Regions from separate parts of the Streptomyces sp. YPW6 genome, predicted to be linked through region 3. Evidence: riboswitches for the same ligand, from Rfam matches in the RefSeq annotation. Region 3 holds a riboswitch; each other region holds the start of a gene.
What was found. Region 3 has a riboswitch for cobalamin ahead of KME66_RS09445 (ribonucleoside-diphosphate reductase subunit alpha). Riboswitches for the same ligand answer to the same signal wherever they lie in the genome.
Positions count from the first base shown of each region.

Region 1: linked by a shared signal. The riboswitch ahead of KME66_RS01885 (CbtB domain-containing protein) and the one ahead of KME66_RS09445 (ribonucleoside-diphosphate reductase subunit alpha) in region 3 are both predicted to bind cobalamin.
Region 2: linked by a shared signal. The riboswitch ahead of metE (5-methyltetrahydropteroyltriglutamate--homocysteine S-methyltransferase) and the one ahead of KME66_RS09445 (ribonucleoside-diphosphate reductase subunit alpha) in region 3 are both predicted to bind cobalamin.
Region 4: linked by a shared signal. The riboswitch ahead of KME66_RS27620 (cobalamin biosynthesis protein) and the one ahead of KME66_RS09445 (ribonucleoside-diphosphate reductase subunit alpha) in region 3 are both predicted to bind cobalamin.

Region 1 covers NZ_CP076457.1:418,480-425,908, forward strand. The annotation lists gene KME66_RS01855 (protein kinase) at 1-857, shown strand, start outside; gene KME66_RS01860 (DUF2993 domain-containing protein) at 983-1,699, shown strand; gene KME66_RS01865 (pirin family protein) at 2,083-3,048, opposite strand; gene KME66_RS01870 (tetratricopeptide repeat protein) at 3,196-3,561, shown strand; partial or broken gene KME66_RS01875 (TetR/AcrR family transcriptional regulator) at 3,676-3,798, opposite strand; gene KME66_RS01880 (CbtA family protein) at 4,050-4,805, opposite strand; gene KME66_RS01885 (CbtB domain-containing protein) at 4,902-5,117, opposite strand; adenosylcobalamin (AdoCbl) riboswitch at 5,163-5,256, opposite strand; gene KME66_RS01890 (histidine phosphatase family protein) at 5,382-5,972, shown strand; gene KME66_RS01895 (4'-phosphopantetheinyl transferase) at 6,042-6,758, opposite strand; gene KME66_RS01900 (metallophosphoesterase) at 6,755-7,429, opposite strand, start outside.
Region 2 covers NZ_CP076457.1:954,357-961,785, forward strand. The annotation lists gene KME66_RS04215 (aminotransferase class V-fold PLP-dependent enzyme) at 1-850, opposite strand, end outside; gene KME66_RS04220 (hypothetical protein) at 955-1,383, opposite strand; gene metE (5-methyltetrahydropteroyltriglutamate--homocysteine S-methyltransferase) at 1,644-3,968, opposite strand; cobalamin riboswitch at 4,133-4,348, opposite strand; gene KME66_RS04230 (hypothetical protein) at 4,747-4,944, shown strand; gene cobF (precorrin-6A synthase (deacetylating)) at 4,955-5,824, opposite strand; gene KME66_RS04240 (hypothetical protein) at 6,003-6,530, shown strand; gene KME66_RS04245 (biotin/lipoate A/B protein ligase family protein) at 6,752-7,429, shown strand, end outside.
Region 3 covers NZ_CP076457.1:2,182,351-2,189,779, reverse strand. The annotation lists gene KME66_RS09465 (D-Ala-D-Ala carboxypeptidase family metallohydrolase) at 1-66, shown strand, start outside; gene KME66_RS09460 (GlxA family transcriptional regulator) at 113-1,093, opposite strand; gene KME66_RS09455 (hypothetical protein) at 1,175-1,390, shown strand; gene KME66_RS09450 (ribonucleotide-diphosphate reductase subunit beta) at 1,509-2,525, opposite strand; gene KME66_RS09445 (ribonucleoside-diphosphate reductase subunit alpha) at 2,525-4,939, opposite strand; cobalamin riboswitch at 5,076-5,212, opposite strand; gene KME66_RS09440 (GNAT family N-acetyltransferase) at 5,256-5,774, opposite strand; gene KME66_RS09435 (hypothetical protein) at 5,774-6,451, opposite strand; gene KME66_RS09430 (YbdD/YjiX family protein) at 6,574-6,777, opposite strand; gene KME66_RS09425 (carbon starvation CstA family protein) at 6,774-7,429, opposite strand, start outside.
Region 4 covers NZ_CP076457.1:6,299,551-6,306,979, forward strand. The annotation lists partial or broken gene KME66_RS27610 (putative cobaltochelatase) at 1-389, opposite strand, end outside; gene KME66_RS27615 (cobyric acid synthase) at 386-2,068, opposite strand; gene KME66_RS27620 (cobalamin biosynthesis protein) at 2,137-3,117, opposite strand; cobalamin riboswitch at 3,255-3,387, opposite strand; gene KME66_RS27625 (hypothetical protein) at 3,536-3,766, opposite strand; gene KME66_RS27630 (inorganic phosphate transporter) at 3,779-5,038, opposite strand; gene KME66_RS27635 (class II aldolase/adducin family protein) at 5,318-5,977, shown strand; gene KME66_RS27640 (alpha/beta hydrolase) at 6,534-7,429, shown strand, end outside.

The sequences.
Region 1 (7,429 bases), 1.8 Mb from region 3:
TCACCGGGGACAGCCCGTTCGCCATCGCCTACCAGCACATGTGCGCAGACCCGCAGGCCCCCGGGGACCTCGGGGTGCAACTGCCCCCGCACGTCCAAGCGGTGCTCACCCGAGCCATGGCCAAGAACCCCGACGACCGGTTCGCCGACGCGACGGCCATGCATGAGGCTCTGGTCGCCCATCGAAGTCACGGCTTCGCGCCTCCTCAGGACACCACGCTCCCGCAAGCACCGACCTTCCCGGAGGAACCGGCGACAACGGTGCTCAGGACTCCCAAGGAGTCCCACGGTCCCCAGCGGACGGCCCTGGCAGCGTTGGCTCTTCTCGGCGCAGGCGCAGTCACCGCTGCCGTCCTCACTGCAGCTCCGGACGCGACGCATGCCATCGGTCCCGGCCCGCAGCCCTCGCCTTCCTCCTCCGCAAGCCCTTCTACCGGACCAGAGCCCTCCACCAGAGGTTCGGAAGGCACCACCCGCCCCAGCAGCGGGGCCGGCCCGATGAGCCCGCACGCATCGACGGAGCCTACGACGCCAACCGTCGTCGTCCCCGGAAACCTGGTCGGGAAGACCCTCGCACAAGCCAGCGCAGACCTTGCCGAGCTGAACCTGAACATCGCACTCACTCCGCGCTCCAGTGGCATCGGCTCCAGCACCGTCACGGCAACCATTCCGTCTGCCGGTACGCAGTTGAGCCCCGGCGACACCGTTCTCCTCGCCACCCGGGCCGATACGGAGACACCCGCCGACGCTACTCCGACGAGTGGATCGGAAGGCAGCGGTCGCCGTGCCTCGGCGCCGCCCACGACCGCTGGCACCGACCCGGTGTTCCGCCAGCACCAACCGCCCTTCCACCACTGACGGGCCGACGCCGTCGCGACCGAGCGCCATGTTCGCGACGCTTTCCCAAGGGGCGAACACATTCCATGAAAACCAACCCAACAGAAGCTCGGCACAAGGCTGAGAGGTCCCTGGAAGGGAAGAGCATGAACGGACCGGAGAACAGCCGGGCGATGCGGCGCAGGCGTCGCCGGAACGGATTGATCGCGATCGCTCTGGCACTGCTCGCCGCCGGCGGCGGTGAAGTGTGGGCCACACAGCACGTGCAGGACCGCATCGCCGAATCGGTTCGGCGGGGCATGGGCCTCGACTCCGTTCCCCTGGTACATGTGAACGGCTTTCCCGTGTCAATGCAGCTGGCTCGGAAGAAGATCACTGAGGCTGACATCGACGCCGCGCAGGTTCCGGCCACCGTGAACGGCCGTGTCCTGATCATCCAGGATCTCGCCGTCCAACTGCACGGAGTCCACCAAGAGCAGGGGGGACGGGAACGGGCCGACGATGCAGAGGTCACGGCGACCATCGCGTACGGAGACCTCTCGGCCTTCTACGGGGTCGCCGTCGACCGAGGGCACGGCGACGACCAATTGGAGGTGACCACCCGGGTCCCGCTGCTCGGACAGATCTCGGCCTCCACACGCATCGGCATCGCCGGCCCGAGAACCATCGGAGTCGACGACGTCCGGCTCTCCGAGAATGTGCCTCCTGCCGCACGCACCCTGCTGGAAAGCAGCTTGGAGCGCACCATGCCGCTCGACAACCTGCCCGAAGGACTCGCGATCCGGTCCGTGACCGTCACCGACCACGGAATCGTTGCCCACATGTCCGGGAATGATGTCGACCTGCAACCACGCACTGCCTAGAAGCCGACCCCGACCGCTGTCACGGAGTCCCCGCTGACAGCCCAGGAGCGCCGGCCGCGCGCTGGCAGGACTCGGCGGACAGCCGTACCAACTCGGTGCCCGGGTCCTGTGTCGCCCAGTCACGCTCCGTCCGGGCCTGCCCCTCGGCATCCGCCGACAGAAGGCCGCCATCGATACCTGACGGGTTGCCGGAAGAGTCAGCAACGGGTAAGCATCGATCCCATCGAACGCTGGGACACATGCTCAGCCGCGAGAGTTCACGCACCTCCAACCGAGCCCAGCAGACCCCCGGGGGCCAGGCACGGAACAGGATGCGGATCGAGGGTCCTGGCAGGGCGGCCGCCGATGGGAGGAGGGTCGGACAGACCACGGCTTTCCGCAGGTCAGCGCACCCGCCCGCGTGGCTTCAGCGGAGTCGCGGGCAGCTCCGGTGCGGGCAGGCGGGCGCCGTCGTAGCCCTGCACCTCGCCGAACCGCGAGCCCTCCTCCCAGTCCTTTCGCGCCTGTACGATCTCCTCACCGGATCGGGCGATGAAGTTCCAGAACATCACGAGCTCCTCCTCGAACGGCTCGCCGCCCAGGAGCATCAGGCCGGCGTCGGAGACGGCGCGCAGCGGCAGTTCGGTGCGGCCGCAGCCGAGGTAGAGCATCGAACCGGGCAGTACGGGTACGCCGTCGACCTCGGCCTCGCCCGACATGGACAGGACCGCGTACTCGAAGTCGGGGTCCAGGGGCAGGCGGGTCTCGGCGCCGCCGGCCAGGGACAGGTCCGCGCCGACGATCGGCGTGTACGCCGTGCCGGGCGAGGTCGCCCCGTCCAGCTCGCCCAGGATGACGGTGGCGGACAGGCCGGGGGCGGTCACGACGGGCAGATCCGCATGGTGCTGGAAGTGCGGCTCGATGTGGCGGTGGGCGTCCGGGAGGGCCACCCAGAGCTGCGCCCCGTGCAGCAGCCGGGCGTGCTCCTTCGGACTCTCCTCTGAATGGCTGATGGCGCGGCCCGAGGTCATCAGGCCCAGCTCCCGGGGGCGTACCGTCTGCAGGCTGCCCAGACTGTCCCGGTGGAGCACCTCCCCGTCGTGCAGCCAGCTGACGGTCTGGAGGCCCATGTGCGGATGCGGCGGGACCTGCATCCCCGGCTCGTCGGCGATGTCGTCGGGGCCGTAGTGATCCACGAAGGCCCACGCGCCCACCATGCGCCGTCCGAGGTTGGGCAGGAGACGGCGGACCTCGGTGGACTCGCCCAGCCGGACGCGGCGGGGAGCCAGAAGCTCACGCACGGGCTCGGCGACGACGAAACCCCGTCCTCCGCAGATGGAGGGCGTGGCCTGGCGATCGAGATTACTCATGGCGCTCAACCTATTCCCGTAGGGGCGTGGCGGACCGGGTACCACGCCGAAGTTTAGTGGAATGTTCAACTAGTGTGCGGTGTTGTCATGGCTGAACGTACGGCGGGGCGGTCCGGAGGCGGCCCGCACCACACGAAGGAGGACAGGGTGAGCGAGACCGAGACCTACTACGAGTTCGGCACCGCCGCCGACCGGTGGGACCGCGCGCAGATGTTCTTCGAGGCGAAGGAGTACCTGACGGCCGCGCGCATCCTGGGCGGACTCGTCGAGGAAGCGCCGGAGCAGGTCGCGCCGCGGCTGCTGCTGGCCCGCTCCTACTACCACTCCGCCCGGCTGGGAAAGGCGGAGGGGGAACTGCGCAGGATCCTGGAGCTGGACCCGGTGGAGACGTACGCGCACCTCATGCTGGGCCGGACGCTGGAACGCCAGGGGCGCGGCGCCGAAGCGGCACCGCACCTGCGGATGGCCGCGGCCCTCGTCGGTGACTTCGGCCCCGGTGCCGAACACTCCTGAGTGTTCGCGCACTTCCGCCTGCCGGGTCCGCACCCCTCGGTGCGGGCCCGGCCTCCGATGACGCCCGGACTCCCGGGCGCACCACGCCTCGACCGGCCCTCTCGGGCTTCCGGATCAGGCGCCCGGGCGGGCGTTCGCCACCCGGTCGAGCCACTCCTTCATCAGCGCGGCCTCGGCGGTGCTCAGCCCCGCCCCGTGCTCCTTCCGCAGGAGGGCGCTCAACCGGGCCACTGCCGTAGCACCGCTACGCCCTCCGCACCTCGCCCATCCGCTGTGGGGCCACCGGCCGGACCCGCCGAGCGCACCTTCGGGTGGCGCGACGCCGCCGCGGTGAACGGCGGTCGCGGGGAAGCTCCCCCTCGGCCTGGACGGCCGGCGGCAGTCGCCTGCGCGCGAGGATCTCGGACCGCAGGGTGCACGACAGAACCCGCCGGATGCTCCCCGGCGGGTTCTGACGTGCAGGCCGTACGCGATCGCGTCGGTACGGCTCAGCTCACCGCACTCGCGGCCCGCGGTGCCGCCGCACGCCCGACGGGCGTCAGCAGCCGGTCGGTGAGGTAACCGAAGACGATGCCGAAGGTGCTCCACAGCGTCGCCTGGACCGCCAGCGTCGAGAGCCGGAACTCCCACAGCAGGGTCGCCGGGAAGTCCTTGCCCACCTCGTCGAAGGAGGGCAGGAAGGCGTAGGCGAGACCGATCAGCAGGATGAATCCGGCGACGGCCGCGATGCTCGCGTTCCAGTTGCCCAGGCGGGGTGCGAGCCGCTTGCCGACGATGACGGCGGCGACGGCCAGCAGCACACTGAGGGCGATCATCAGGAAGAACAAGGCGGTACGCCGGCCGATGGTGTCCGGGTTGCCGACGGCGGGCGGATTCGCCGGGTACTTGAGGAACGGCACGACGTAGACCGTGAGCAGGGCGGCACCCGCGATCAGCGCCGCCGTGGCCCGGGGGCCGAACCCGCCGATGCGGCCCAGTGCGTAGCAGAACACGAGGGCTGCGACACCGCCCGCCGCGACGCCGAAGACGAGGACGCCGGTGGCGAGTCCGCCGGTGGCCTGCATGGTGCGGCTGACCAACTCCTCGCCGCCGCCGTGGTCATGGCTGTGCGCCTCTTCGAGAGCGATGGCCGCGTCCACCTGCGACTCACCGAGGAAGTAGGCCACGACGAGCGCGAGCGCACCCGCGATCAGGCCCGCGAGCATGCCGCGCACGAGCAGGGCTCTGACAGATATGGGGTTCACGATGGTTTCCTGGTTTCTCTTGCTTGCCGCTGCCGGCCGCGTCCGCTGATTCCCCGGCGGACGGTCTGTCCGGCGGGGACTGGTTCCTCCGGCGTCTCAGTGGCAGGGGAAGCCGAGCAGGTGGCGGCCGTCGTGAACCCACTCGTGGACGCCTTCGCCCGAGATGAGTGCGGTGGCGCCCTGTTCGGCGCCGACGAAGTACAGCAGGACGAGCATGAGAATGCCGAAGAAGACCGCCCACGGGGCAAGGGTCTTCGCCGAGATCGGAGTGATCTCGGATGTCCCCGTCGCGGAAACGGCGGACTGTGCCATGGCAGAACCTCCTGTGGGAACACGCGTCCCTGTCGTGGTGCCTCAGACGAAGGTGCCGGGTCTGACTTCCCGCCCGGGGGCGGGTACACAGTGGCGCGACCGTGCCGGATTCTCACCGGACTTCCGTCTCACCCTCGTCATGGTCGACGTGACCATACCGCCTGTACGCGGGCGCCGCCATGGTCGAATGGGAGCGTCTCGGGGGACGGATGCCTTGGGGCGACAGGGCTGTGGGGCCCCTGAGGCGGCAGGGAAGGCTGGGACATGACCGTACGGGTGATGTTGATCTCACCGGCGATGAACGCGGCGCTGCGGGAGGCACGCTTCGACGGCGACTCCCCGCTGGACCGGTCCGGCCGGGCGAGCGCGCGGGCCGCCGCCGGTGCGGTGCCGTCGGGCGGGCTCGCGCTCAGCGGTCCCTCCCGCCGGTGCCGTGAGACCGCCGAGGCCCTCGGTCTGACGGCCCGGACCGAACCGGCCCTGGGCGGCTGGGACCTGGCGGGCTGGGCGGGCCGCCGCCTCGACGAGGTGGCGGCCGCCGAACCCGTGGCGGTGGCCTCCTGGCTCGGCGACCCGTCGGCGGCTCCGCACGGCGGCGAGTCGCTGTGCGACCTGGTGGCCAGGACCGGGACATGGCTGGAATCCCTCGGCGGACCGGGCGCGCCCGGCACGAGCTTCCTGGCGGTGGCGGAGGCCGCCGTCGTCCGGGCGGCGGTCGTCCACGGCCTGCGCCTGCCGGCGGAGGCCTTCTGGCGACTGGACGTCGCCCCGCTGGCCCTGACCGAACTCAGCGGGCGGTCCGGCCGCTGGAACGTGAATCTCGGACGCCCGCTCACCGCTCCCCCGGCCGGCTGACCGCCACGGCCGGCCGTCACCGCCGGACCGGCCCTCGCATCCCACTGCTCCTCAATGGTTGACGTCACGTCAGGAAGCAGCCTTTTTGCGCCAGTCGGGCCGGACCAGCACCACCGTGGCGACGATGTCGTCCTCCACCCGCCAACGCCCGTGCAGCGTCGTCGGCAGGGCCGGATCGGTGAGCAGCAGGCGGGCGGCGAACGTCCCCTCGGCGACGGGGCCGCGCGGTCCGTCACCGCTGCCGGGGACGTCAATGCGACGGAACGTCAGATCTGCTTCGACGAAGTCAAGTTCGAGCCCGGTGACGGGATACCAGGTCTTGAAGACGCTCTCCTTGGCGCTGAACAGGACGCGGTCCCAGTGGATGTCACCCGTACCCTCCGGCAGCGGCGGACCGATCCGCTCGCGCTCGGCGGGCAGGGTCACCAACTCTCTTACGCCGGTCGGGAGCGGGGCGTGCGGCTCGGCGTCGATGCCCAGCGACAGCACGTCCGTCGCACGGGCCAGCGCGGCCGCCCGGTAGCCGGTGCAGTGGGTGAGGGCGCCGACGATTCCCTCGGGCCACAGGGGTCTCCCCCGGTGACCGTGGAGCACGGGCGTGGGCGGCAGACCGAGTCCGGCCATGGCGCGCCGGGCACAGGCGCGGGCCGTCGCGAAGTCGTTCCTGCGCTTGGCCACGCTCTGGGCGATCAGTGCCTCCTCCTCCGGGAAGAGGGCTCCGTCCGGGACGGTCTCCGCGCGGGTGTGCGCCGAGGAGACGTCGGCGGGCAGCAGGAGGTCGATCACGAGGTGGCTCCGGGGGTGCGCGGCTGGGTGGACGGTTCGGCCCCGGTCCGTTCCGGGGAGGCGGGCTCACCCTCGTACGGGAGGATCTGCCGCAGGAGCCCGCGCGGGTGGCCCCGTCGGCGCCACTCCCTGGGGTAGCCGACGGAGACCTCCTCGAAGCGCACCCCGTCGTACCAGGTCGTCCGGGGGATGTGGAGGTGGCCGTAGACGACGGCGGCGACGTTGAAGCGGCGGTGCCAGTCGGCGGTGAGTTCGGTGCCGCACCACTGGGCGAACTCCGGGTACCACATCACCGACGTGGGTTCGCGGACGAGCGGCCAGTGCCCGGCGAGGACGAGGGGTATCTGCGGGTCGTGCTCCCCGAGTCGGCGGCGGGTCTCGGCGACCCGGGCACGGCACCAGTCCTCCCGGGTCGGATAGGGGTCGGGGTGCAGGAGGTACTCGTCGTTGCAGACGATGCCGCTCTTGTGCGCGACGGCGAGCGACTCATCCTTGGTGTGCGTCCCCGGAGCGCGGAAGGTGTAGTCGTACAGGAGGAAGAGCGGCGCGATCGCCACCGGCCCGTCGGGGCCCGGCCAGAGCGGGTAGGGGTCCTCCGGGGTCGTCACCCCGAGCTCCCGGCAGAGCTCGACGAGGTGGTCGTAGCGCGCCCGGCCGCGCAGTTGGACGGG
Region 2 (7,429 bases), 1.2 Mb from region 3:
GCCGTTCGGCGATGCGGGCGATCTCCGGGAGGGGGTCGATGCGCCCCTCGTCGGTGGTCCCGGCGGTGGCGACGACCAGGAGCGGCGACCCCGCGAGGCCGGTGAGAGCACGGTCGAGGGCCGCCGGGTCCATCCGGCCCCTGCTGCAGGCGACGACCGTGGGGGCGGGCAGGCCGAGCATCCAGGCGGCCCGGTGGACGCTGTGGTGGGCGTTGGCGCCGGTCACCACGCGCAGGGGGCCACCTCGCGCCCGTTCCCGGGCGAGGAGGAGGGCGACCAGGTTGGACTCGGTGCCGCCGCTGGTGATGAGCGCGTCGGGGGCGGGGGCCGTGGGGTGGACGAGCCGCGCCAGGGCGGCCGTGGTCAGCTCCTCGATCACCCCGGCGGCGGGCGCCTGGTCCCAGGAGTCCATGGAGGGGTTGAGGGCCGCGCCCGCCAGGTCCGCCGCGACGGCCACGGCGAGCGGCGGGCAGTGCAGATGGGCGACACAGGCGGGGTCGGCCGGGTCCGCGGCCCCCTCCGCGACCGCGCGCACGACGTCCCCGAGCGCGGCCTCGGGGCCGACGCCCTCCTCGGGCAGGACCGGGGAGCAGAGAGCGCGGGCGCTCCGGGCCACGGCCTCGGGCCCTCCGGCGGGCAGTGGCCCGCCCCGGGCCGGGGCGGCGTCCGCCAGGGCGTCCAGGACGATGGCGGTGAGGGGCCGCAGGTGCTCCGGACCGCGTGCACCGCCCGCGACGAGACCTCCCCGTACGCCTTCGGGACCGGGGCTCGACGGCGTGGCGGAGTGCGCGCCCGACGCCCGGCGTTCCTCGGAGGGTTCACCGGGGGGCGGGAGGGAGGCAGGCGGCATGGCGGGGCCTTCGGTCGTGGTGCGGACAGGCCGCGCGGAAGCGGGAGCCGCGCGGGGGCGGCTCCGGAGGCGGAAAGATCCACCTCCGCGGCTTGACGGTTAGGCTAACCTAACTCCGAGGGTGTGAACGACGCGCGCTCAGCCCGCTCGGGGGCGCCACTTCGCTTACCAGGGGCCCCAGTTGCTGGTTTCCGAGTCGTCCCGCAGCAGCAGGCCGGTACCCGCTGCCCGTCCCACACGAGATGGCTGACGAGGCAGGCCGCGAAGAGGTCGAGCCAGGTACGGGCCGAAGGGGCCTGCTCCCGCGAGGAGGCGACGACATCGCCGAGAGCTGTGTCCTCGGTGCTGAGCCGCTCCCCGATCGGCGGGAGGAGGACCTCCTGGTCGCCGTCGGGGAAGCAGCCGACGCTCATCTCCCCCGGACGGCACTCCGCCGCCGTGAGCAGCGCGGAGCGCGCGACGTCGTCCAGCGCGCCGCCCTGACCGGTGCTGGCGGCGACGTGGTCGAGCAGTTCCCCGGCCGGTTCACGCATGCGCCGCGGGGTCGGGGCGCCGTAGCGCGTACCGTGCCACCGCCCCGCCGTCCGCCCGACGATGCCTTCCGATACCGCGTCCAGGCGCCGGGCATCCACCTCATGGCATGTCACTTCCCGTACGCACCCCGCCTCTTCGTGATCCCCGGTACGGAAGCGGCACGCTACCAGCGGGCTCGGACACGCATCGGTACGGACCGGTGCGGACGGGCACGGCCCGATGCGGGAGGGGCGGTGGCCCCTCCCGCACCGGGCCGGTATCACACCGCTTCGGTGGCCAGCTCCGCGCGGATCTTCCGGGCTGCGGCGACCAGGTTCTCCAGGGAGGCCCGGGTCTCGGGCCAGCCGCGGGTCTTCAGGCCGCAGTCGGGGTTCACCCACAGACGTTGCGCGGGGATGGCCTCAAGTCCCTTGCGCAGCAGGGCCGCTGCCTCCTCGGCGCCGGGGACGCGGGGTGAGTGGATGTCGTAGACGCCGGGCCCGGCCTCGCGCGGGTAGCCGTGGGCGGCCAGTTCGCGGGCGACCTGCATGTGGGAGCGGGCGGCCTCCAGGCTGATGACGTCGGCGTCGAGGTCGTCGATGGCCTGGACGATGTCGCCGAACTCCGCGTAGCACATGTGGGTGTGGATCTGGGTGTCCGGCCGTACCCCGGCGGTGGCCAGCCGGAAGGACTCCGTCGCCCACTGAAGGTACGCGGCGTGGTCGGCGGCCCGCAGCGGGAGCGTCTCGCGCAGCGCGGGTTCGTCGACCTGGATCACCGACGTGCCGTTCGCCTCCAGGTCGTTCACCTCGTCGCGCAGGGCGAGGGCGACCTGGCGGGCGGTCTCGCCCAGTGGCTGGTCGTCGCGGACGAAGGACCAGGCGAGCATGGTGACCGGCCCGGTGAGCATGCCCTTGACCGGGCGGTCGGTGAGCGACTGCGCGTACGCGGTCCAGCGCACGGTCATGGGCCCGGGGCGCGAGATGTCCCCGGCGAGGACCGGTGGGCGGACGTAGCGGGTGCCGTAGGACTGCACCCAGCCGTGCTGGGTGGCGAGGTAGCCGGTGAGCTGTTCGGCGAAGTACTGGACCATGTCGTTGCGTTCGGGCTCGCCGTGCACCAGGACGTCGATCCCGGCCTTCTCCTGGAAGGAGAGGACCTCGCGGATCTCGTCCTTGATGCGTTCCTCGTATCCGGCCGCGTCGATCCGGCCCGCTCGCACGTCGGCCCGCGCGGTGCGCAGTTCGGTGGTCTGCGGGAACGAGCCGATGGTGGTGGTCGGCAGCAACGGCAGCCCGAGGTGGGACCGCTGGGCGAGGGTCCGCTCGGCGTAGGGCTGGGAGCGTCGGCCGTCCGCGTCGGTGATGGCCGCCGTTCGGGCGCGTACGGCCGGGTCACGGGTGATCGCGGCATCGGTGCGGGATGCCAGGTCGGCCCGGTTCGCGGCGAGTTCGGCCGCGATGGCGTCCGTGCCGGAGGCCAGAGCGCGGGCCAGGACGACGATCTCCTCGGTCTTCTGCTCGGCGAAGGAGAGCCAGCGGGCGATCTGCGGGTCGATGCCGTGCTCGGCCTTCGCGTCCAGCGGGACATGCAGCAGGGAGCAGGAGGCGGAGACGTCGACCTGGTCGGCGAGGCCGAGCAGGGTGCCGAGGGTGGCGAGGGACTTCTCGTAGTCGTTGATCCAGATGTTGCGGCCGTTGACGACGCCGGCGACCAGCCGCTTGCCGGGCAGCCCGCCGGCGGCCGCGAGATCGTCGAGGTTGCCCGCACCGGTCTCGGTGAAGTCGAGGGCGAGGCCGTCGACGGGGGCCTTGGCGAGGACGGCGAGCGCCTCGCCGAGCCGCCCGAAGTAGGAGGCGACCAGCAGCTTGGGCCGGTCGGTGAGTCCGCCGAGGTCGCGGTAGGCGCGGGCGGCGGCGTTCAGCTCGGCCGGGGTGCGGTCCTGGACGAGGGCGGGCTCGTCCAGCTGGACCCACTCGGCGCCGGCCGCCCGCAGGTCGGCGAGGACCTCGGCGTACACGGGCAGCAGACGGTCCAGCAGGGTCAGCGGCTCGAAGCCGTCGGCCACACCGGGGGCCGCCTTGGCGAGCAGGAGGTAGGTGACGGGGCCGACGAGGACCGGGCGCGGGGTGTGGCCGAGCGCGAGGGCCTCCCTGAACTCGGCGACCTGCTTGGCCGAGTCGGCGGTGAACACGGTGTCCGGGCCCAACTCCGGCACCAGATAGTGGTAGTTGGTGTCGAACCACTTCGTCATCTCCAGCGGCGCGACGTCCTGCGTACCGCGGGCCATGGCGAAGTAGCCGTCGAGGGCGTCCGCGTGGACCGCCGCACGGTGCCGTGCGGGGACGGCGCCGACCATGACGCTGGTGTCCAGGACGTGGTCGTAGTACGAGAAATCACCGGTCGGCACGTCGTGGACGCCGGCCTCGGCGAGCTGCTGCCAGGTTCCGCGGCGCAGTTCGGCGGCGGTCCGCCGGAGGGTGTCCGCGTCGACGCGGCCCTTCCAGTAGCCCTCGACGGCCTTCTTCAGTTCACGGTTCCGACCCTGGCGGGGGTAGCCGTACACGGTGGCCCGTGCTGCCGCGGCTGCGGGCTTCGCTGTCACGTGACTCTCCTTCGCGAGCGTGTCTGCGACGCAGATCCCGGGACGGGACGCGGACGCGAAGGGATGACGTGTCGGGCGGACACCGGGGCACGTCGCAGCGTGCCCGTCCACCTGACCGTTCCGCCGACCCGCCCACGAGGTCACCGAGATCTCCGCACGCGAACGGTCGCGTGCGGGCAACGGGCAGGTCTTCGGACTCGCGGGCACGTCTGCCGGGGCAGACACCTAGTGGCCGTCGCTTCCCGGACCCGGTCGGGCCCAGTGCGTATGACGGCGGTCGTTCCCACTCACCGCTGCGGGGCAGTCCCGGATTCCCACCGGGTTCCCTCTTACGACGCCCTGTCTGGCGGACAGGGCGAACCAGCTGCACGGGCCACCCTAAGGGGAGCACCGCCGGACGCACACCGCTGTTCATACTTCGGACCGTGAGGTGAGACACGGGGTGGTCCTTTCCGGCCGCCCGTGGCTGACGCCCGCGGCTGACGTCGTCGGACCGACGGCGCCGGCAACCCTGGCCTCGGTCCGACGCCCGCCATCGGTCCGCCCGAGCGCCGGACCGATGGCGGGCGTCACAGGTTCCCCGGTCGTTCGGCTGTTCGTCATCCGCTCCCTGACCGCCGGTCAGGCCGGTCGTCTCGACTGTGCGGAGGCAGTGACCCAGATGTAACCGAATGGCGTAGGGGAATGCGGAACCACGGAGCGTCACAGGCCGTTCTTCTTCCCACTACACGGCCCTGCCGATCCCCGGCAGGGCCGATCGAGGAACGGAAAACGTCATATGAAGAAGACAGTTGGGTGGGCCCAGGACGGCGACGACTGGACGATCACCGTGAACGGCACGCAGTATCGCGCCGTCGAGCGGCCGACGGACGGCCGGGTCGACAACTACCTCGTGCGGGGCGACGACCTGAGCGCCGAGTGCCCGAGCCTCGGTCATGGACTGGGCGTCATCAGGGAACACGAGTCCCGGCGCTGACCCCGGCCGGTCAGCCGAGCGGGCCGCCCACCGAACCGTCCGCGCCGTCCGCCGGGCGGCCCGCCGCCTCCGCCTCGCCCGCCGCCCTCCCGCCGGAAGGCCCCCGGCGCAGCAGATAGGTGTCCATGATCCAGCCGTGGCGTCGGCGGGCCTCCCCGCGCAGCCGGCTGATCTCTCCGGCCACCTCGTCGAGCGGCCCGGAGAGAAGGATCTCGTCGGGGGTCCCGATGTACGCGCCCCAGTGGATCCACAGGCCCCGGCCCGTCAGACGGGTGAAGCTCTCCTGGCCGTCGAGCATCACGACGATGTCGCTGTCGTCCTCGGGGAAGCCCTGGGCCAGCCGTCTGCCGGGCGTGATGCGGACGGGGCGGCCGACCTGGTTGAGGGTGACGCGGTGCCGGGCGGCGAGGGCGGAGACGCTGCTGATGCCGGGGATCACTTCGTGGCCGAATTCCACGGTGCCACGTTCCCGGATGTCGTCGAGGATCGCGAGCGTGCTGTCGTACAGGGCCGGGTCGCCCCACACCAGGAAGGCTCCGCACCGCCCCGGTGCGAGCTCCTCGATGATCAGGCGTTCGCAGATGTCGGCGCGGCGGTGACGCCAGTCGTGCACCGCCTCGGTGTAGCGCACGGCATCGTCCTGGGTGCGGTCGCGCCACGGATCGTCGGCCTCCACCACGCGGTAGGGGCCGGTGAGGTGTTCGTCGAGGATGTCGCGCCGCAGCCGGGTCAGGGACTCCTTCTCCCGGCCCTTGCCGAGCACGAAGAAGACGTCGGCCCGGCGCATGGCCTTCACCGCGGCGAGGGTCAGGTGGTCGGGGTCGCCGGCGCCCATGCCGATGACGAGGATGTGCCGGAGCGCGTCGCTGGAGTCTGCCATGTCCGCCGATCATGCCAGGGGCCGGGCACGGCCCCTGCGGGCGCATCGAGCACCCCGCCCACTGCACAGGGCTCCTCTGCGCTTCGGCTTCGCCGCCGCAGGCGCTCGCCGCCATCACCCGCGGCTGCCGGGCCCCGGGATATACTTCCCCGCTCCACTCCGACCGGAGGTCATCCCCTTGTTCCCCGCACGGGTACGCGCCGTCGCCCCGCTGGCTCTGGTGATATGCGCCCTGTCCGGCTGCTCGTCCTGGGGCTGCACCGACACGACGGCGGAGCGCGGCAAGGCCGGTGTCAGGGTGCAGGTCGTGGACACGGAGGGGCAGCCTCTCGGCGTCACCGCCGCGGTCGTTGACTGGAGCCTGGAGCCCCACCCGCAGGTGCCCTCCGAAGGCGACCAGGTCCACTTCCGCTTCCGCTTCGACGGCGCCGATGAATATTCCGACCGAGCGGTGGACGCCTGTGCGGTCGACGAGGAGCGTGTGACGTTGGGGTGTCAGACGGTTTTCTCGTCCCAGGCGTCCGGGCCGGCCGACGATCCCCTCACGGGCAACACCTGGCTCGCCGTCGAGCACCCTGAGCAGGTTGACGGAGTTCTGTTGATCCCCAATGACCAGTCCTACGACCCACGGACCTGCGAAGCGGACGTCAAGGACGGTGGCGGGACGTATCCTCCGGAACCACCCCGCAGGGGGGACCAGCTGTAGGGAGGTCCTGGCGGTTGAGCGCGGGGCGCGGGTCTGTCGGCACCCAGTGTTCGTGCTGCTGGGCGGTCTGGTTCGCCCGTCCCGGCTCGGGGCGTGGCCGGGGCCGGGTGGCCGTCCACGCCCCGATCCGGGATGATCTACGCCCTGACGCGCGTTGTACCCGGTGGTGTCCGGCTCCTGCGGCGAGCCGGGATCTCGAGGTGTGAACTGGAGGCGGCGCCGTGCACGGTGAGTACAAGATTCCCGGCGGCAAGCTGGTCGTGGTGGACCTGGAAGTGGCGGGCGGGGCCCTGCGGAACGTCCGGGTCGCCGGGGACTTCTTCCTCGAACCGGACGAGGCGATCCTCGCGATCGACGCGGCCCTGGAGGGCGCCCCCGCCCACACGGACACGGCCGGGCTCGCGGCCCGGATCGAGGCGGCGCTGCCCGATTCCACGGTGATGCTGGGGCTGAGCGCGGAGGGCGTCGCCACCGCCGTACGCCGGGCGCTGGCGCACGCCACGGAGTGGAGCGACTACGACTGGCAGCTGATCCACGAGGCCCCGCAGTCACCCGCGCTGCACATGGCGCTGGACGAGGTGATCACCGCCGAGGTGGCGGCGGGGAAGCGGCCGCCGACCCTGCGGGTGTGGGAGTGGGACTCCCCCGCCGTGATCATCGGCAGCTTCCAGTCGCTGCGCAACGAGGTGGACCCGGCGGGCGTGGAGCGGCACGGCGTGGACGTCGTGCGCCGGATCTCGGGCGGCGGCGCGATGTTCGCCGAGCCCAGCTCCACCATCACGTACTCGCTCGCCGTCCCGCAGACGCTCGTGTCGGGGCTGTCCTTCGCCGACAGCTACGCCTATCTGGACGACTGGGTGCTGGAAGCCCTCGCGGACATGGGCATCAAGGCCTGGTAC
Region 3 (7,429 bases):
AACGATCACGTGCACGTCAACCAGGGGCCCAACCGCTTCTGGTCGGCGCCCAGCTGCGGCATCTGACCCCTCCCGTCCTCCATGGGCCCACCGTGCCCGGCGTCCCCCTCGTTCAGGCGACGCCGGGCACCGCCGTGGCGCCCGGACCCCGGAACGTACGGCGGTAGGCGTTCGGCGTGGTGCCCAGTGACCGTACGAACTGGTGTCGCAGCGTCGCCGCCGTGCCGAAGCCCGTCTGCCCGGCGATCGTGTCGATCGTCCGGTCGGAGGTCTCCAGCAGGTGCTGCGCCAGCAGGACCCGCTGGCGCAGCAGCCAGCGGTAGGGCGTCGTCCCGGTCTCCTGCTGGAACCGCCGGGCGAAGGTGCGCGGCGACATGTGCGCCTGCGCGGCCAGCTGCTCGACCGTCATCTCCTGGTCCAGGTGCTGCTCCATCCACGCCAGCGTCGCGCCGACCGTGTCGCAGGCGCTCCGGGGCAGGGGGCGGCTGATGTACTGCGCCTGCCCGCCGTCCCGGTGCGGCGGCACCAGCATGCGCCGGGCGAGGGTGTTGGCCGCGTCCTGGCCGTACTCCTGCCGGATCAGGTGCAGGCAGGCGTCGATCCCCGCGGCGGTGCCCGCCGAGGTGATCACCGGGCCCTCGTCCACGTACAGCACGTCCGGCTCGACGATCGCCTTCGGGTGACGCCGGGCCAGCTCCGCCGCGTGCCGCCAGTGCGTGGTGCAGCGGCGGCCGTCCAGCAGTCCGGCCGCGCCGAGGGCGAACGCCCCCGAGCAGACGCTCAGCACCCGCGCGCCGCGCTCCACGGCCCGGCGCAGCGCGTCCAGCGCCTCCTGGGGGTAGGTCCGGCCGATGAAGTGGCTGCCCGCCGGCACGGCGATGAGGTCGGCCTCCTCCAGCCGCTCCAGGCCGTGCTGCGTGGCGATGGTGAAGCCCGCGTGCGTGTTCAGGACGGGGCCCTCGGCGGAGACCACCGCGAAGTCGTGCACCGGCAGGCCCTCGTCGCTGCGGTCGAGGCCGAACACCTCGCACAGGACACCGAGTTCGAAGGGGTGGACCTCGTCGAGGAGAAGAGTGGCGACATTGGTCAGCATGGAGTGAGTGTGGCAGGTATTTGACGCCCCGTGGCAGTCCTGCCACTGCTGGATCGCCTTCCGGCGGGCCAGAGTGGAGGCATGAACACCTTCCTGGACTACCTCGTCGTCGCCGTCCTCTTCGCTCTCGTTCTCGCGCCCGCGGCCTTCGGCGCCGCCCGCGAACGCCGTGTCGACCGCCAGCTGAGGGAGGCGGAACGGGGGCGTCCGGCAGCCGGGCCCCCGACGGCGGAAAGCGCCGCGCCGCTCCCCGGGCTCACGCGCCCCCTGCACGGGCGGAGCTGGGCGAAGGCGTAGGACCTGGCGTCGAACCGCCGTCCACCGCGTCACGCCCGGCACGCACCCACGTCGCAAAGCGGGCCCCGGGCACCGAATCGGTGCCCGGGGCCCGCCCGGTCAGGCTCCGCGCCCCGGCCTAGAAGTCGTCGTCGAACCCGACCGAGCCCTCGACGGCCACCTGGTAGGCGGACGGGCGGCGCTCGAAGAAGTTCGTCAGCTCCTGGACGCCCTGCAGCTCCATGAAGGAGAAGGGGTTCTGCGAGCCGTACACCGTCGGGAAGCCGAGGCGGGCGAGCCGCTGGTCGGCGACGCACTGAAGGTACTCGCGCATCGACTCGGTGTTCATGCCCGGCAGCCCGTCGCCGCACAGGTCGCGGCCGAACTGGAGCTCCGCGTCGACGGCTTCCCTGAGCATGTCGGTGACCTGCTGCTGGAGTTCGTCGTCGAAGAGGTCCGGCTCCTCCTTGCGGACGGTGTCCACGACCTCGAACGCGAAGTTCATGTGCATCGTCTCGTCACGGAACACCCAGTTGGTGCCCGTGGCGAGACCGTGCAGCAGACCGCGCGAGCGGAACCAGTACACGTAGGCGAACGCCCCGTAGAAGAACAGACCCTCGATGCAGGCCGCGAAGCAGATCAGGTTCAGCAGGAAGCGGCGGCGGTCCGCCTTCGTCTCCAGCCGCTCGATCTTCTCGACCGAGTCCATCCATGTGAAGCAGAACTGCGCCTTCTCGCGGATCGACGGGATCTCCTCGACCGCGTCGAACGCCGCCGCCCGGTCGTCCGGGTCGGGCAGATAGGTGTCCAGCAGGGTCAGATAGAACTGGACGTGCACGGCCTCCTCGAAGAGCTGCCGCGACAGGTACAGCCGCGCCTCGGGGGAGTTGATGTGCTTGTACAGCGTCAGGACCAGGTTGTTCGAGACGATCGAGTCACCGGTCGCGAAGAACGCCACCAGCCGGCCGATCATGTGCTGCTCACCCGGCGACAGCTTCGCGAGGTCGGCGACGTCCGAGTGGAGGTCGACCTCCTCCACGGTCCAGGTGTTCTTGATCGCGTCCCGGTAGCGCTCGTAGAAGTCCGGGTAGCGCATGGGACGCAGGGTCAGCTCGAATCCCGGGTCGAGCAGGTTCTTGTCTTCGGTGGAGCTCATTACTGGCAGGCCTCGCAGGACTCGGGGTTTTCGAGGGAGCAGGCGATGGCGTCCGCGTCGGGCGCCTGCGCCTGCTGTACGGGAATGGGGGCGGCGGCCGACGCCTGGCCGGACGCGGCACGGGCGATCCGGGTCGCCGGGCGCGAGCGCAGGTAGTACGTCGTCTTCAGCCCCTGCTTCCAGGCGTACGCGTACATCGAGGAGAGCTTGCCGATCGTCGGCGTCTCCAGGAACAGGTTGAGCGACTGGCTCTGGTCGAGGAACGGAGTACGGGCCGCCGCCATGTCGATCAGCCCGCGCTGCGGGATCTCCCACGCCGTGCGGTACAGCGCCCGTACGTCCTCGGGGATCCAGGCGAAGTCCTGCACCGAGCCGCTGGCTTCGCGCAGCGCCTCGCGGGTGCGGGCGTCCCACACGCCGAGCTTCTTCAGCTCCTCCACCAGATAGGCGTTCACCTGGAGGAACTCACCGCTGAGCGTCTCGCGCTTGAACAGGTTGGAGACCTGCGGCTCGATGCACTCGTACACACCGGCGATGGAGGCGATCGTCGCGGTCGGGGCGATGGCGAGGAGCAGCGAGTTGCGCATCCCCGTCTTCGCGATCCGGGCGCGCAGGGCGTCCCAGCGCTCCGGCCAGTTCAGCTCGGTGGCGTAGTGGTCGGGGTGGAGCACACCGCGCGCGGCACGCGTCTCGGACCAGGCGGGCAGCGGGCCCGCGCGCTCGGCCAGGTCGCAGGACGCCTCGTACGCGGCGAGCATGATGCGCTCGGCGATCTGCGTGGAGAGCGTGCGGGCCTCGGGCGAGTCGAAGGGCAGTCGCAGCTGGAAGAAGACGTCCTGGAGGCCCATCGCGCCCAGCCCCACCGGCCGCCAGCGGGAGTTGGAGTTCCCGGCCTGCTCGGTCGGGTAGAAGTTGATGTCGACGACCCGGTCGAGGAAGGTCACCGCGGTGCGGACCGTGGAGTCCAGGCGGTCCCAGTCGATCGAGCCGTTCGCCACGAACGCGCCGAGGTTGACCGAGCCCAGGTTGCAGACGGCCGTCTCGCCGTCGTCGGTGACCTCCAGGATCTCCGTGCACAGGTTCGAGGAGTGCACGACCCGTCCCGGCTCGGCGGTCTGGTTCGCGGTCCGGTTGGAGGCGTCCTTGAACGTCATCCACCCCTGGCCGGTCTGCGCGAGGGTCCGCATCATCCGGCCGTACAGCTCACGCGCCGGAATCGTCTTGCGGGCCAGCCCCTTGGCCTCGGCCGCCCGGTAGGCCGCGTCGAAGGCGTCGCCCCACAGGTCGACCAGCTCCGGCACGTCCGCCGGGGAGAACAGCGACCACTCGGTGTCCGCCTCGACCCGGCGCATGAACTCGTCCGGAATCCAGTGCGCCAGATTCAGGTTGTGCGTACGCCGCTGGTCCTCACCGGTGTTGTCGCGGAGCTCCAGGAACTCCTCGATGTCCGCGTGCCAGGTCTCCAGGTAGACCGCCGCCGCGCCCTTGCGCCGGCCGCCCTGGTTCACCGCCGCCACCGAGGCGTCCAGCGTCTTGAGGAACGGCACGATGCCGTTGGAGTGCCCGTTGGTGCCCCGGATCAGCGAACCCCGGGCGCGGATGCGGGAGTACGACAGACCGATGCCGCCCGCGTGCTTCGAGAGCCGCGCCACCTGGTGGTAGCGGTCGTAGATCGAGTCCAGCTCGTCCTTCGGCGAGTCCAGCAGATAGCAGGAGGACATCTGCGGGTGCCGGGTGCCGGAGTTGAAGAGGGTGGGGGAGGAGGGGAGGTAGTCCAGCTTGCTCATCAGCCCGTAGAGCGCGGCGACCTCGTCCAGCGCCCGCACCGACTCGTCCTCGGCGAGGCCCGCGGCCACCCGCAGCATGAAGTGCTGCGGGGTCTCGATGACCTGCCGGGTGATCGGGTGGCGCAGCAGGTAACGGCTGTGCAGCGTACGGAGACCGAAGTAGCCGAAGCGGTCGTCCGCGCCCTCGGCCAGCGTCCGCTCGACCAGCTCGTCCAGCGCCTTCGCGTGCAGCTCGACGAAGGCGGCGGTGCGGTCGGCGATCAGGCCCTCGCGGTGTCCCACGGCGACCGAGGCGGAGAAGGAGGTGGCGCCCTGGCTCGCCGCCTCGTCCGCGATCGAGAGGGTCAGCAGCCGCGCGGCGAGGCGGGAGTACGCCGGGTCCTCGGAGATCAGGCCCGCCGCCGCCTCGGTGGCCAGCGAGCGCAGTTCGGCCTCGTCGGAGCGGGCGCTGCGCCCGCGCAGGGCCGCGGCGGCGACACGTCCGGGGTCGGTGTCGGGAAGATCGGCGGTGAGGTCGGTCAGGGTCCGCAGCAGGGCGGTCCCGGGTCCGTCGGTCGTGCCTTCCCCGGACGCGGTGGAGACAGCGGATTCGGTGGCTGAAACCGGATCGGCGGGCGCGATGGTCACTGGGCTTTCCCTCGCTCGGCAGGGGGCCGGCGGCGGACGGGGAAGCCGGGCAGCGCGAAGCCCGGGGCGGGAGCGCACTGCTGACGGCGTCCACCGGCCTATCCGCGAGGCCCGGACGTCTGGCGTCCGGTTCGGTCGAGCCGGACGCACTGTCGACAGGTCTTCGGACTTGCAGGTGCGCAAAAGCGCACTGATCACACCGTTGCGGGACAGTTCCGGATTCGCACCGGATTCCCCTGCGGCGACAGCGAGGTCGAGCATACATGTGGGGGCCGCCAGATGATGCGGCCCCCACATGTTGTGTCGTGTCGTTTCCCTATGCCCCTCGGGACACCGCCTCCAGCGGCAGCCGGAAGGTCATGAGCCGCAGGCCCGGCACCGGCTCCCAGTCCCGTCCGGGGGTCCGCAGAAAGCCGAGCCGACGGTAGATCCCATGGGCTGAGAGCATGGCCGGCTGCGTCGACAGCACCAGCGCCCGGACCCCTTCCGCCGACCGGGCCCGCTCGATGCACGCCCGTACGAGAGCCTCCCCCACGCCCCGCCCGCGCCCCTCGCGGGCCACGGCCAGCATCCGGAACTCGGCCTCGTCCGGACCGGCGATGTCGCACCACGGAGTCCCGGGAGCGGCATACGTCACCCCGCCCAGCACCACTCCGTCCGCGTCGAGGGCGACCAGCACCTCCGCTTCGGCCGCCCGCCGCTCCACCGCCCGCAGTTCGAGGAGATACGGGTCCTGCGGGCCGTCCAGCAGATCGTCCCCGAGATACGCCCCGGCGATGATCCCGCCGAGCACGGCGTACTCGGCGGGCTCCGCGACCCTGATCGTCAGATCCATCAGCCGCTCGCCCCCACCTCGTTGTCCGGGGCCCCGTCGCCCACCGGCGGCAGGTCTCCGCGCTCGACCGGCTGCTGCCCGGCGCCCTCCCGGGCCGGCGGCAGCACCTGGTCCAGCTCCCGGTCGTCGGCGCGGTGGGCGGCCCGCGCCGCCGCGCGCAGCGTCGCCCTGTCCACCGTTTCGCGCGCCCCGCTCACCGTGACCACGAGTCCGCCCTGCTCCCGGGCGTACGCATGGCCCGACTCCGTGGCCCGGTACCAGTGCTCGCCGTCCCGCTCACAGGTCACCAGGGGCTCCTGACCGCTCGCGGCCGCCGAGTCCTTCGTGCAGTCGGCGTCGGCGTGCGGGCGCCGCTCCACCGACAGCTGGAGCATCCCGCCGTCCGGCGCGGTGTAGGAACTGCTGAACCCGTCGTCACCGAGCACCCCGACCGACTGGCGCGCCAGGGCGTAGCCCGCGGCCTCGGTCACCCACACGTGCTCCGCGACGAGCTGTGCGGCGCTCGCCCGCGCCTCCAGCTCCGCCCGGCCGGGCGGCGGACCGGCGGAGGAGCTCCGGTCCGCCGCCCGCGCGCCGGACGCCGGCTCGGTGCCGCAGCCCGTCGCCGCGAGGGCCAGGGCCAGCGTCGTCGCCAGGAGGAGAGGCCGGAGCCGGGGAGATCGGGGGTGCGGTGTCATGGGGACATCCTTTCGTACGGTGAGGGCTCGGTGTGCCGCAGCGCCCATGGCCGGGCGGGGACGCGGAAAGGGGCCGCCGCACCCCTGGACGGGATGCGGCGGCCCCGGTCGGCCGGCGGTGCTCAGCAGCAGCGGAAGCCCTCGCGCGGATCCGCCTCCCGGGCGTCCGTGCGGCTGCGTTCGAAGGCGCGGCGGGTCATCACCGGCGCCTCGGGATCGTGCGTCCTGGCGTGCGCCACATAGCGGTCGTACGTGGACTCGCCGGTCAGCTCGCGGACGTACCAGCGGATCCGTCCGGCCACCCGTCGCACGTCCGCGACCGTCATGTCCGGCTCCCCGTCTCCGCCGGCTCCTTGCGGATGCCGCCCTCGGGACCGAGGCCGGCGGCGGCCAGTTCGGCCTTCTCCTCCTTGGTGGCGACGAGCGAGGCCGGGGCGACGAGCCTGGACTCGACGTACGGCGCCTCGTGGAGCCTGACGCCCTCCGGGTCGCGGATGGCCTTGTAGCAGACCCGGCCGGCGTCGACGAGCACCACGATGATGAGGAGCGCGAAGAGGGCGCTCAGCACCCCGTCGACGGTGGAGTTGGTCACGACGGTCCGCATGTCGTCCATGGACTTGGCGGGCGCCAGCACCTCGCCCGCGTCGATGCCCGCCTGGTACTTGTCGCGCTGGGCGAAGAAGCCGATCTTCACGTCGTCCGAGAAGATCTTCTGCCAGCTCGCGGTGAGCGTGACCGCCACGTCCCATGCGAGCGGGACCGCGGTGACCCAGGCCCACTTCAGGCGGCCGGACTTGACGAGCAGGGTGGTGCAGACGGCCAGCGCGACGGCGGCCAGCAGCTGGTTGGCGATTCCGAACAGCGGGAAGAGCTGGTTGATGCCGCCCAGCGGGTCGTGCACGCCGACCCAGAGGAAGTACCCCCATCCGCCGACCACCACGGCACTGGCGAACCAGACGCCCGGCTTCCAGCTGACCT
Region 4 (7,429 bases), 4.1 Mb from region 3:
TGCGCGTCGGCCAGCAGCCCCGGCTCGAACGCCTTCACTCCCTCCGAGAGCGCCCGCTCGATGTCCAGGGCCCCCACGAGCCGGTCCTCGGACGCCCCGACGGGCAGCTCCACAGTCCGCGCGGCCCGCGACACACCGGCGGCCTGAGCGTGCGGCCCGTCGGGACACGCCGGATCGGGGGAGCCGGGGTCACAGGAGAACCGGCACCCCGGTACGACGGAGACCTCCGGCATCAGCGCGGCCAGCGCCCGTACGGCGGTGGACTTGGCGGTCCCCTTCTCACCCCGCACGAGCACCCCGCCGACGGCCGGACTGACGGCGTTCAGCAAGAGCCCGAGCCGCAGGTCGTCCTGCCCGACGATCGCGGTGAAGGGATACGGCGTACTCACAAGGCCTCCTCGTCGACATGCTGTTCAGCTTCTGCGTGACCGGTCGCACCAGGCCCCTCGCCCCTCGCCCCGGTGGACCCGGCATGGTCGAGCCCCTCCGGCGATCGAGGAGCGGGGGCCGGAGCGGCGCCCCGGCCCGCCACACCATCCGCACCCGCGCCACCCGGCACCGAAGGCGCCCCGGGCGGCACGAACGGCAGCCCGGGGGGCGCCCCGCCCTCGATCAGCCGCCACAGCGCGTCCGTGTCCGCGTGCTCCTCCACCAGATCCCCGAGCCGGTCCAGCTGCTCCTCCCGCAGCACCCCGAAGCTCGTGTCCGGCGCGGGCACGAACCGCCGTCCGGCGGCCCGGGCCACCTCCACCAGGAACCGCCGCCGGAACGCGTCGCTCTCCAGCGACCCGTGCCAGTGCGTCCCCCACACCGCCCCCACCCGGCACCCGTCCAGGAACGGCTCCCCGCCCCGCACGTCGGCCACCCCGTGGTGGATCTCGTACCCTTCCACGGGCTCGCCCAGCGCCGAACCGACCGGCCGCGCCAGCGTCTTGTCCCGGTCGAAGCGAATGCGCACGGGCAGCACGCCGAGCCCGTCCACGACCCCCGCCCGCGACTCCACCTCGTCCTCGATCCGCTCACCGAGCACCTGGAAACCGCCGCAGATCCCCAGCACCGGACGCCCCTCGGCCGCCCGCCGCACCAGCGCCTCCGCGAGACCGCGCTCACGCAGCCAGGCCAGCGCCTTCACCGTGCCGCGCGTCCCCGGCACGATCACCAGGTCCGCGTCGGCCAGCTCCTCCGCCCGGTCCACGAACCGCACGACGACGCCCGGTTCGGCGGCCAGCGCGTCCACGTCCGTGAAGTTGGACATCAGCGGCACCGCGCAGACCGCGACCCGCAGCACGTCCTGCCCGTGGGGCGGCGCCACGACCGACTCGCGCACCGCACCCCGCAGGGAGACCCGCAGGCCGTCCTCCTCGTCGATGCCGAGCCCGTGGGCGTACGGCAGCACGCCGAACGTCCGCCGTCCGGTCAGCCCGTGCAGCATGTCGAGCCCCGGCTCCAGCAACGAGACGTCGCCCCGGAACTTGTTCACCAGATAGCCCGCGACCAGCGACTGGTCCTCGGCGCCCAGCAGCGCCGTCGTCCCGAAGAACGAGGCGAAGACCCCGCCCCGGTCGATGTCCCCGACGACCAGCACGGGGAAGCGGGCGGCCCGCGCGATCCCCATGTTCACGATGTCGGTGCGCCGGAGGTTGATCTCGGCCGGCGAACCGGCCCCCTCGCAGATCACCGCGTCGTACGTCGACCGCAGCTCCGCCAGGCAGTCCGTCACCGTGCCGAGCAGCGCCTCCTGACGGCCCCCGTGATACCCCCGGGCGCTCATCTCGCCGACCGGCTTCCCCATCAGGACGACCTGGCTGGAGCGGTCGCTCCCGGGCTTCAGCAGCACCGGGTTCATCAGGGCCGTCGGCTCCACCCGGGCGGCCTGCGCCTGCATCGCCTGGGCGCGCCCGATCTCCGCGCCCTCGCGGGTCACGAAGGAGTTGAGGGACATGTTCTGCGCCTTGAACGGCGCGACCTTCACGCCCCGGCGCACCAGCCACCGGCAGATGCCCGCCGTGACGACGCTCTTGCCCGCGTCCGAGGTCGTGCCCGCGACCAGGAGCCCGCCGCCGTTCATCCCCGCCCCCTCTCCTCCCGTACCGCGTACCGCACGCGACCGTGCCGTCCCGCGGCCTGCCGTTCCGCTCATGCCCGCCCCCGCATCCGTCCGGCGGCCCGTCGCCGCGCGACCAGGTGGCCCGCCGTCAGGCGGCCCGCCACACACACCCCCAGGGCCAGGGCGCCCACCCGGCGCGACAGCCGCACCGCGCGCTCGATGTCCGCGCCCCGCACGTCCCGCCCGGCCGCCCCGTTCAGCACCGGCCGGTGCTCGACGCGCCCCGCGTACGCGAGCGTGCCGCCCAGCCGTACGCCGAGCGCCCCCGCGAAGGCGGCCTCCACCGGGCCCGCGTTCGGGCTCGGGTGGCGGTGCGCGTCCGCTCTCCAGGCGCGTACGGCCTGGGCGGGCCGCCCGCCGGCCGCCACGGCCAGCACGGCTGTCAGCCGGGCGCCCGGCCACCCCGCCACGTCGTCCAGGCGGGCCGAGGCCCAGCCGTAACGCCGGTGGCGGGGCGACTTGTGGCCCACCATCGCGTCCAGCGTGTTCACCGCCCGGAAGCCGACGAGCCCCGGCACCCCGCCGATCGCCCCCCACACCAGCGCGCCGACGACGGCGTCCGAGGTGTTCTCGGCGACCGACTCGACGACGGCGCGGGCGATGCCCGGCCCGTCCAGGGAGTGCGGATCGCGCCCGCACAGATGTGGCAGCCGCTCCCGGGCCGCTTCCAGGTCCCCGGAGGCCAGCGCACCCCCGATGGCACGGGCCTCCCGGCCCAGCGACGTTCCGCCGACGACGGACCAGGCGGTGGCGGCGGTCAGCGCGAGCGCGAGCGCGGGGCGTTCGCGGACGGCGCGGGCGGCCAGCGCGGCGGCCCCGACGGCGCCTCCGGCGCACACCAGGGTGTGCAGCGCGCCCCGGCCGCGGTCGTCACGCCACAACAGGGCCTCGACCCGCGCCGCGACGCGGCCGAATCCGGCGACGGGGTGGCCTCGCCGGGGGTCGCCGAGCAGCGCGTCGGCGATCAGCCCGGCCGTGGCGCCGCAGGCGAAGACACGGTCGGCACGCACGGCTCAGCCCGTCGCGGGACGAGGGGTTCCGGCACGGAGGGACACAGCGGGCGGCGCAGGGAACGGCACACGGCGGCCGGGCATGGCACAGGTCCTCACTCAGGGTCCGCGCCCTGGTTCGACGTGACCGGCGACGAGAGTCTCCTGGCTCCCGGATCCGCAGTTCCCCCGGCCTTCCAGCCCGCGTACCGCGAGCCGTGACGTCCGATGTGGGGGAGTGCTCCCCGGTGACAGTGGCGGGACCGCGCCGGATTCGCACCGGCTTCCTCTGCTGTCGCCGTAAATGGCTCCGGCAGTCCACCACGCCCCGAGAACAGCCGTCAACTCGCTGTTGACCTGCGGGGCTCGACTGTGGGCGGACGCACACCGGGCCGGACACACGAGGTGTGTCCGGCCCGGGGGAGTGCGAGGTGGGGGGTCAGGCGACGATCAGATAGATCCCGTACGAGACCGCCGCCACGCACAGCCCGAAGCAGGCGTACGCGCCGGTGCGCGCCAGTGCGATCGTCCCGCCGGACGCGCGGCCCTCGGCCGTCGCGGACTGCTTGGAGAGGGCGACGATGCCCAGGGTGAAGAGGCCGACCAGCGCGACGGTGACCACGAGGCTGACACCGAAGACGGAGGCGAGAGCTGCCCAGTCGATTTTCATGCTGATCTGTCCTTACACCTTGGCCGGCGGCCGGGCCGGGTCGTCGGGCGCCGAGGCCGGGGCCGGGATGGTGGTCGTGAGGTCGGAGGCCGGGGCCCCGACGGGCGGCGGCTGGACCGCGGCGATGGCCGTGGTGACGACGCCCTGGGGCTCGTCGCCGTCCGTGTCGTTGACGTTGGTGTGGTCCACGGGCTGGCGGCGCGAGGCGAGCCAGATCGCGAAGGAGCCGCCCACGAGCAGGATCGCGGTGACGGTGATGCCCCACGTGCCCTGCTTGGTCAGGAACTCGGCGCCCGCGCCGACCAGACCCGCGGCCGGCAGCGTCAGACCCCAGGCGACGAACATCCGGGTGGCGGTGGACCAGCGGACCACACCGCCCTTGCGGCCGAGGCCCGCGCCCATCACGGCGCCGGAGCAGGACTGCGTGGTGGAGAGCGAGAAGCCGAGGTGCGAGGAGGCCAGGATGACGGTCGCCGCGCTGGTCTGGGCGGCGAAACCCTGCGGCGGCTTCAGGTCGGTCAGGCCCTTGCCCATGGTGCGGATGATGCGCCAGCCGCCGAGGTAGGTGCCGAGCGCGATGGCGATGCCGGCGGAGACGATGACCCACAGAGGCGGGTTGGAGCCGGGGGCCAGGACGCCGCTGGTGACGAGGGCGAGGGTGATGATGCCCATCGTCTTCTGGGCGTCGTTGGTGCCGTGGGCGAGCGAGACGAGACCGGCGGAGGCGATCTGCCCGGCCCGGTAGCCCTTGGCGGTCGACTTCTGCTGGTTGGGGTCGGTGACGTTCCGGTTGATCCGGTACGTCAGCCGGGTGGCCAGCATCGCGGCGATACCGGCGACCAGCGGGGCGGCGATCGCGGGGAGCAGCACCTTGGTGACGACGGTGCCGCCGTTGATCGAGGACCAGCCGGCCGACATGACCGCGGCGCCGATCAGACCGCCGAACAGGGCGTGGGAGGAGCTGGAGGGGAGCCCCAGCAGCCAGGTCAGCAGATTCCACAGGATGGCGCCGACGAGCGCCGCGAAGATGACCTCGGTTCTGATGCCGTCTTCGTTGACGATCCCGCCGGAGATCGTCTTGGCGACCTCCACCGACAGGAACGCGCCGATCAGGTTGAGAACGGCGGACATGGCCACCGCTGTCTTGGGCTTCATCGCGCCGGTCGAGATGGTGGTCGCCATCGCGTTGGCGGTGTCGTGGAAACCGTTCGTGAAATCGAACACGAGAGCTGTTACGACCACAATCGCAAGCAGCAGCGTGATGTGTTCCATTTACCCAGGCAATCGTTCGACGTCAGTGGCTCGTGGACCGTAGGCAACCTGGGTGAACGGAAGATGAACTGGGCAGGGCGCTGTGGTGACCCCAAGCGGAGTGGGATGCTTCCGCTTGTGTGCGGGTGAGGTGGCGCGAGGCCGGTGAGGCGCGGCGTGGACTGGTCTTTGCCGCCCTTTGGCGAACATTTTGAGCGGCTGTTCGGCGTCGCGAAGAGATCCCCGTCACCCCCCCCGTGTGACGTTCCGGTTGCGCGCCTTCACCCCTACGCTCGCCCCATGAGCGAGCAGCAGCCGGAATCCGTCCGCCGGGCCTGGCAGGGCGTCGTCGACACGGCCCGCCGGAGCGCGGCGGACGGCCTCGTCGTCGGAACCTCGGGCAATGTGTCCGCCCGTGTCGGCGACCTCGTCCTGGTGACCCCCAGCGGGGTGCCCTACGACCGGCTCGGACCCGAGGACGCGGTCGGCGTCGACCTGGCCGGCCGACAGGTCCTCGGGGATCTCGGGCCGACCAGTGAACTCCCCCTCCACCTGGCGGTCTACCGCTCCACCGACGCCGCCGCCGTGGTGCACACCCACGCCGTGCACGCCACCGCCGTCTCCACCCTCGTCGCCGAGGTGCCGCTCGTGCACTACGCGGCGGCCCTCCTCGGCGGCCCCGTCCGCACCGCCGCCTACGCGCGCTACGGCACCCCGGAGCTGGCCGACGCCATGCTCGAAGCGCTCCGGGGCCGCACCGGCTGCCTGCTCGCCAACCACGGCACCGTCACCTACGGCGACACGCTCGACCAGGCCTACGACCGCACCGCCCAACTGGAGTGGCTGTGCCACCTCTGGCTCACCGCCGGCTCGCTGCCGGGCCGCAGCCCGGCGCTGCTCACCCCCGCCCAGCTGGCCGAGGTGACCGAGGCGCTCAAGGGATACGGCCAGCCCGGCTGACGGGGAGGGGCCGAGAACCTGCCCCGCGTCGGCCGGGTCCCTGCCCCGCGTCGGCCGGGTCCTCGTCCCGCGTCGGCCGGGTCCCTGTCCCGGCGTCGCCCGGCCCCGTCCCGCGCCGCCCGGGTCCCTGTCCCGGCGTCGCCCGGCCCCCGTCCCGCGCCGCCCGGGTCGTGGTCCCGCTTCGCCCTGGGCTCGGCCCTGAGCCGCAGGAGGCCGGGTCCCGCGTCGCCTCGGGCCGGCTCCCGCGCCGCGCGAGAATCGGTGTGGGGCCGCCCGGGGCCGGGGCCCGGGCCGCCCGAGGTCGGGTCCGAGGCCGTCGGCGTCCCGAGCCGCCCCCGGCAGCCCGTTTCGGAGGGCCCGCCCGGGCAGCCCGGCCCCGGGAGGGCCGCCCTGGGCAGCCCCGGCCCTGGAGGGCGCGCCCTGGGCACCCTCCCGCGTCCCGGCGGCCCGCCCTGGGCCCCCGCGTCCCGGGGCAGCCCCCGGCCCCGGACGGACCCCGCCCCCGGACGGCCCCCGCCCACTGGCAGGCCGCCTCCCGGCCCACGACACTGGAGCGGTGCGCCCGGTAACCGCGACGGCAGCGGCCGTCACCTCGATCCTCGGCGTCGGCGCGGCAGCGGTCGCGGCCGGCCGGTACGCCGGTGACGTCGCCCTCAAGGCGACGCCCGAACGCCCCCTGCCCGCCGACCGCAGACTCACCGTGCACGCCACCGCGGCCGGGCAGGTCACCCTGACCCGTTCCTTCTCGGCGCTGCGGCCCGGCACCTGGGGCCTCGTCGGGCCAGGGGTCCACGCGGTCGTCGGCCCCGTCGTGGAGGGGGCGTCCGAGGGTGCCGACACCGTCGTCCGCAGGCTGGAGAGCGTCGGCAGGGGCACGCTCGAACCCGGCGTGAAGGTCCGGCTCACCCCCGCCCTGTACGGCGGCGACCCCGGCAGCGACCTCGGCCTCGACCACCAGGAGGTCGAGATCCCCGGTGAGCTCGGGACCCTGCCCGCCTGGTACGTCCCCGGCGCGCGCGACACCTGGGTCATCACCGTGCACGGCCTCGGCGCCACCCGGGCCCACCCCATGAACCTCATGGGGTTCCTGCACCAGCAGCGCTTCCCCGTGCTCGACCTCGCCTACCGGGGCGACCCGGGAGCTCCCCGCCCCGCCGAGGGCCTCGGCCACTTCGGCGCCTCCGAGTGGCGCGACCTAGACGCCGCCCTCCGCTACGCCCTCCGCTACGGCGCCCGCAACGTGATCGTCCACGGCTGGTCCACCGGCGCCACCATGGCCCTGTACGCCGCCGTCGAGTCCCCGCTCCGCGACCGGATCAGCGGCATCGTCCTGGACTCCCCGGTGCTGGACTGGCCGGTCACCCTCCGCGCCCTGGCCGCCGCCCGCGGGGTCCCGGCCGCCCTGCTCCCGCTCGCCGTCCGCGCCGCCCAGGGCCGCACCGGGATGGCCGC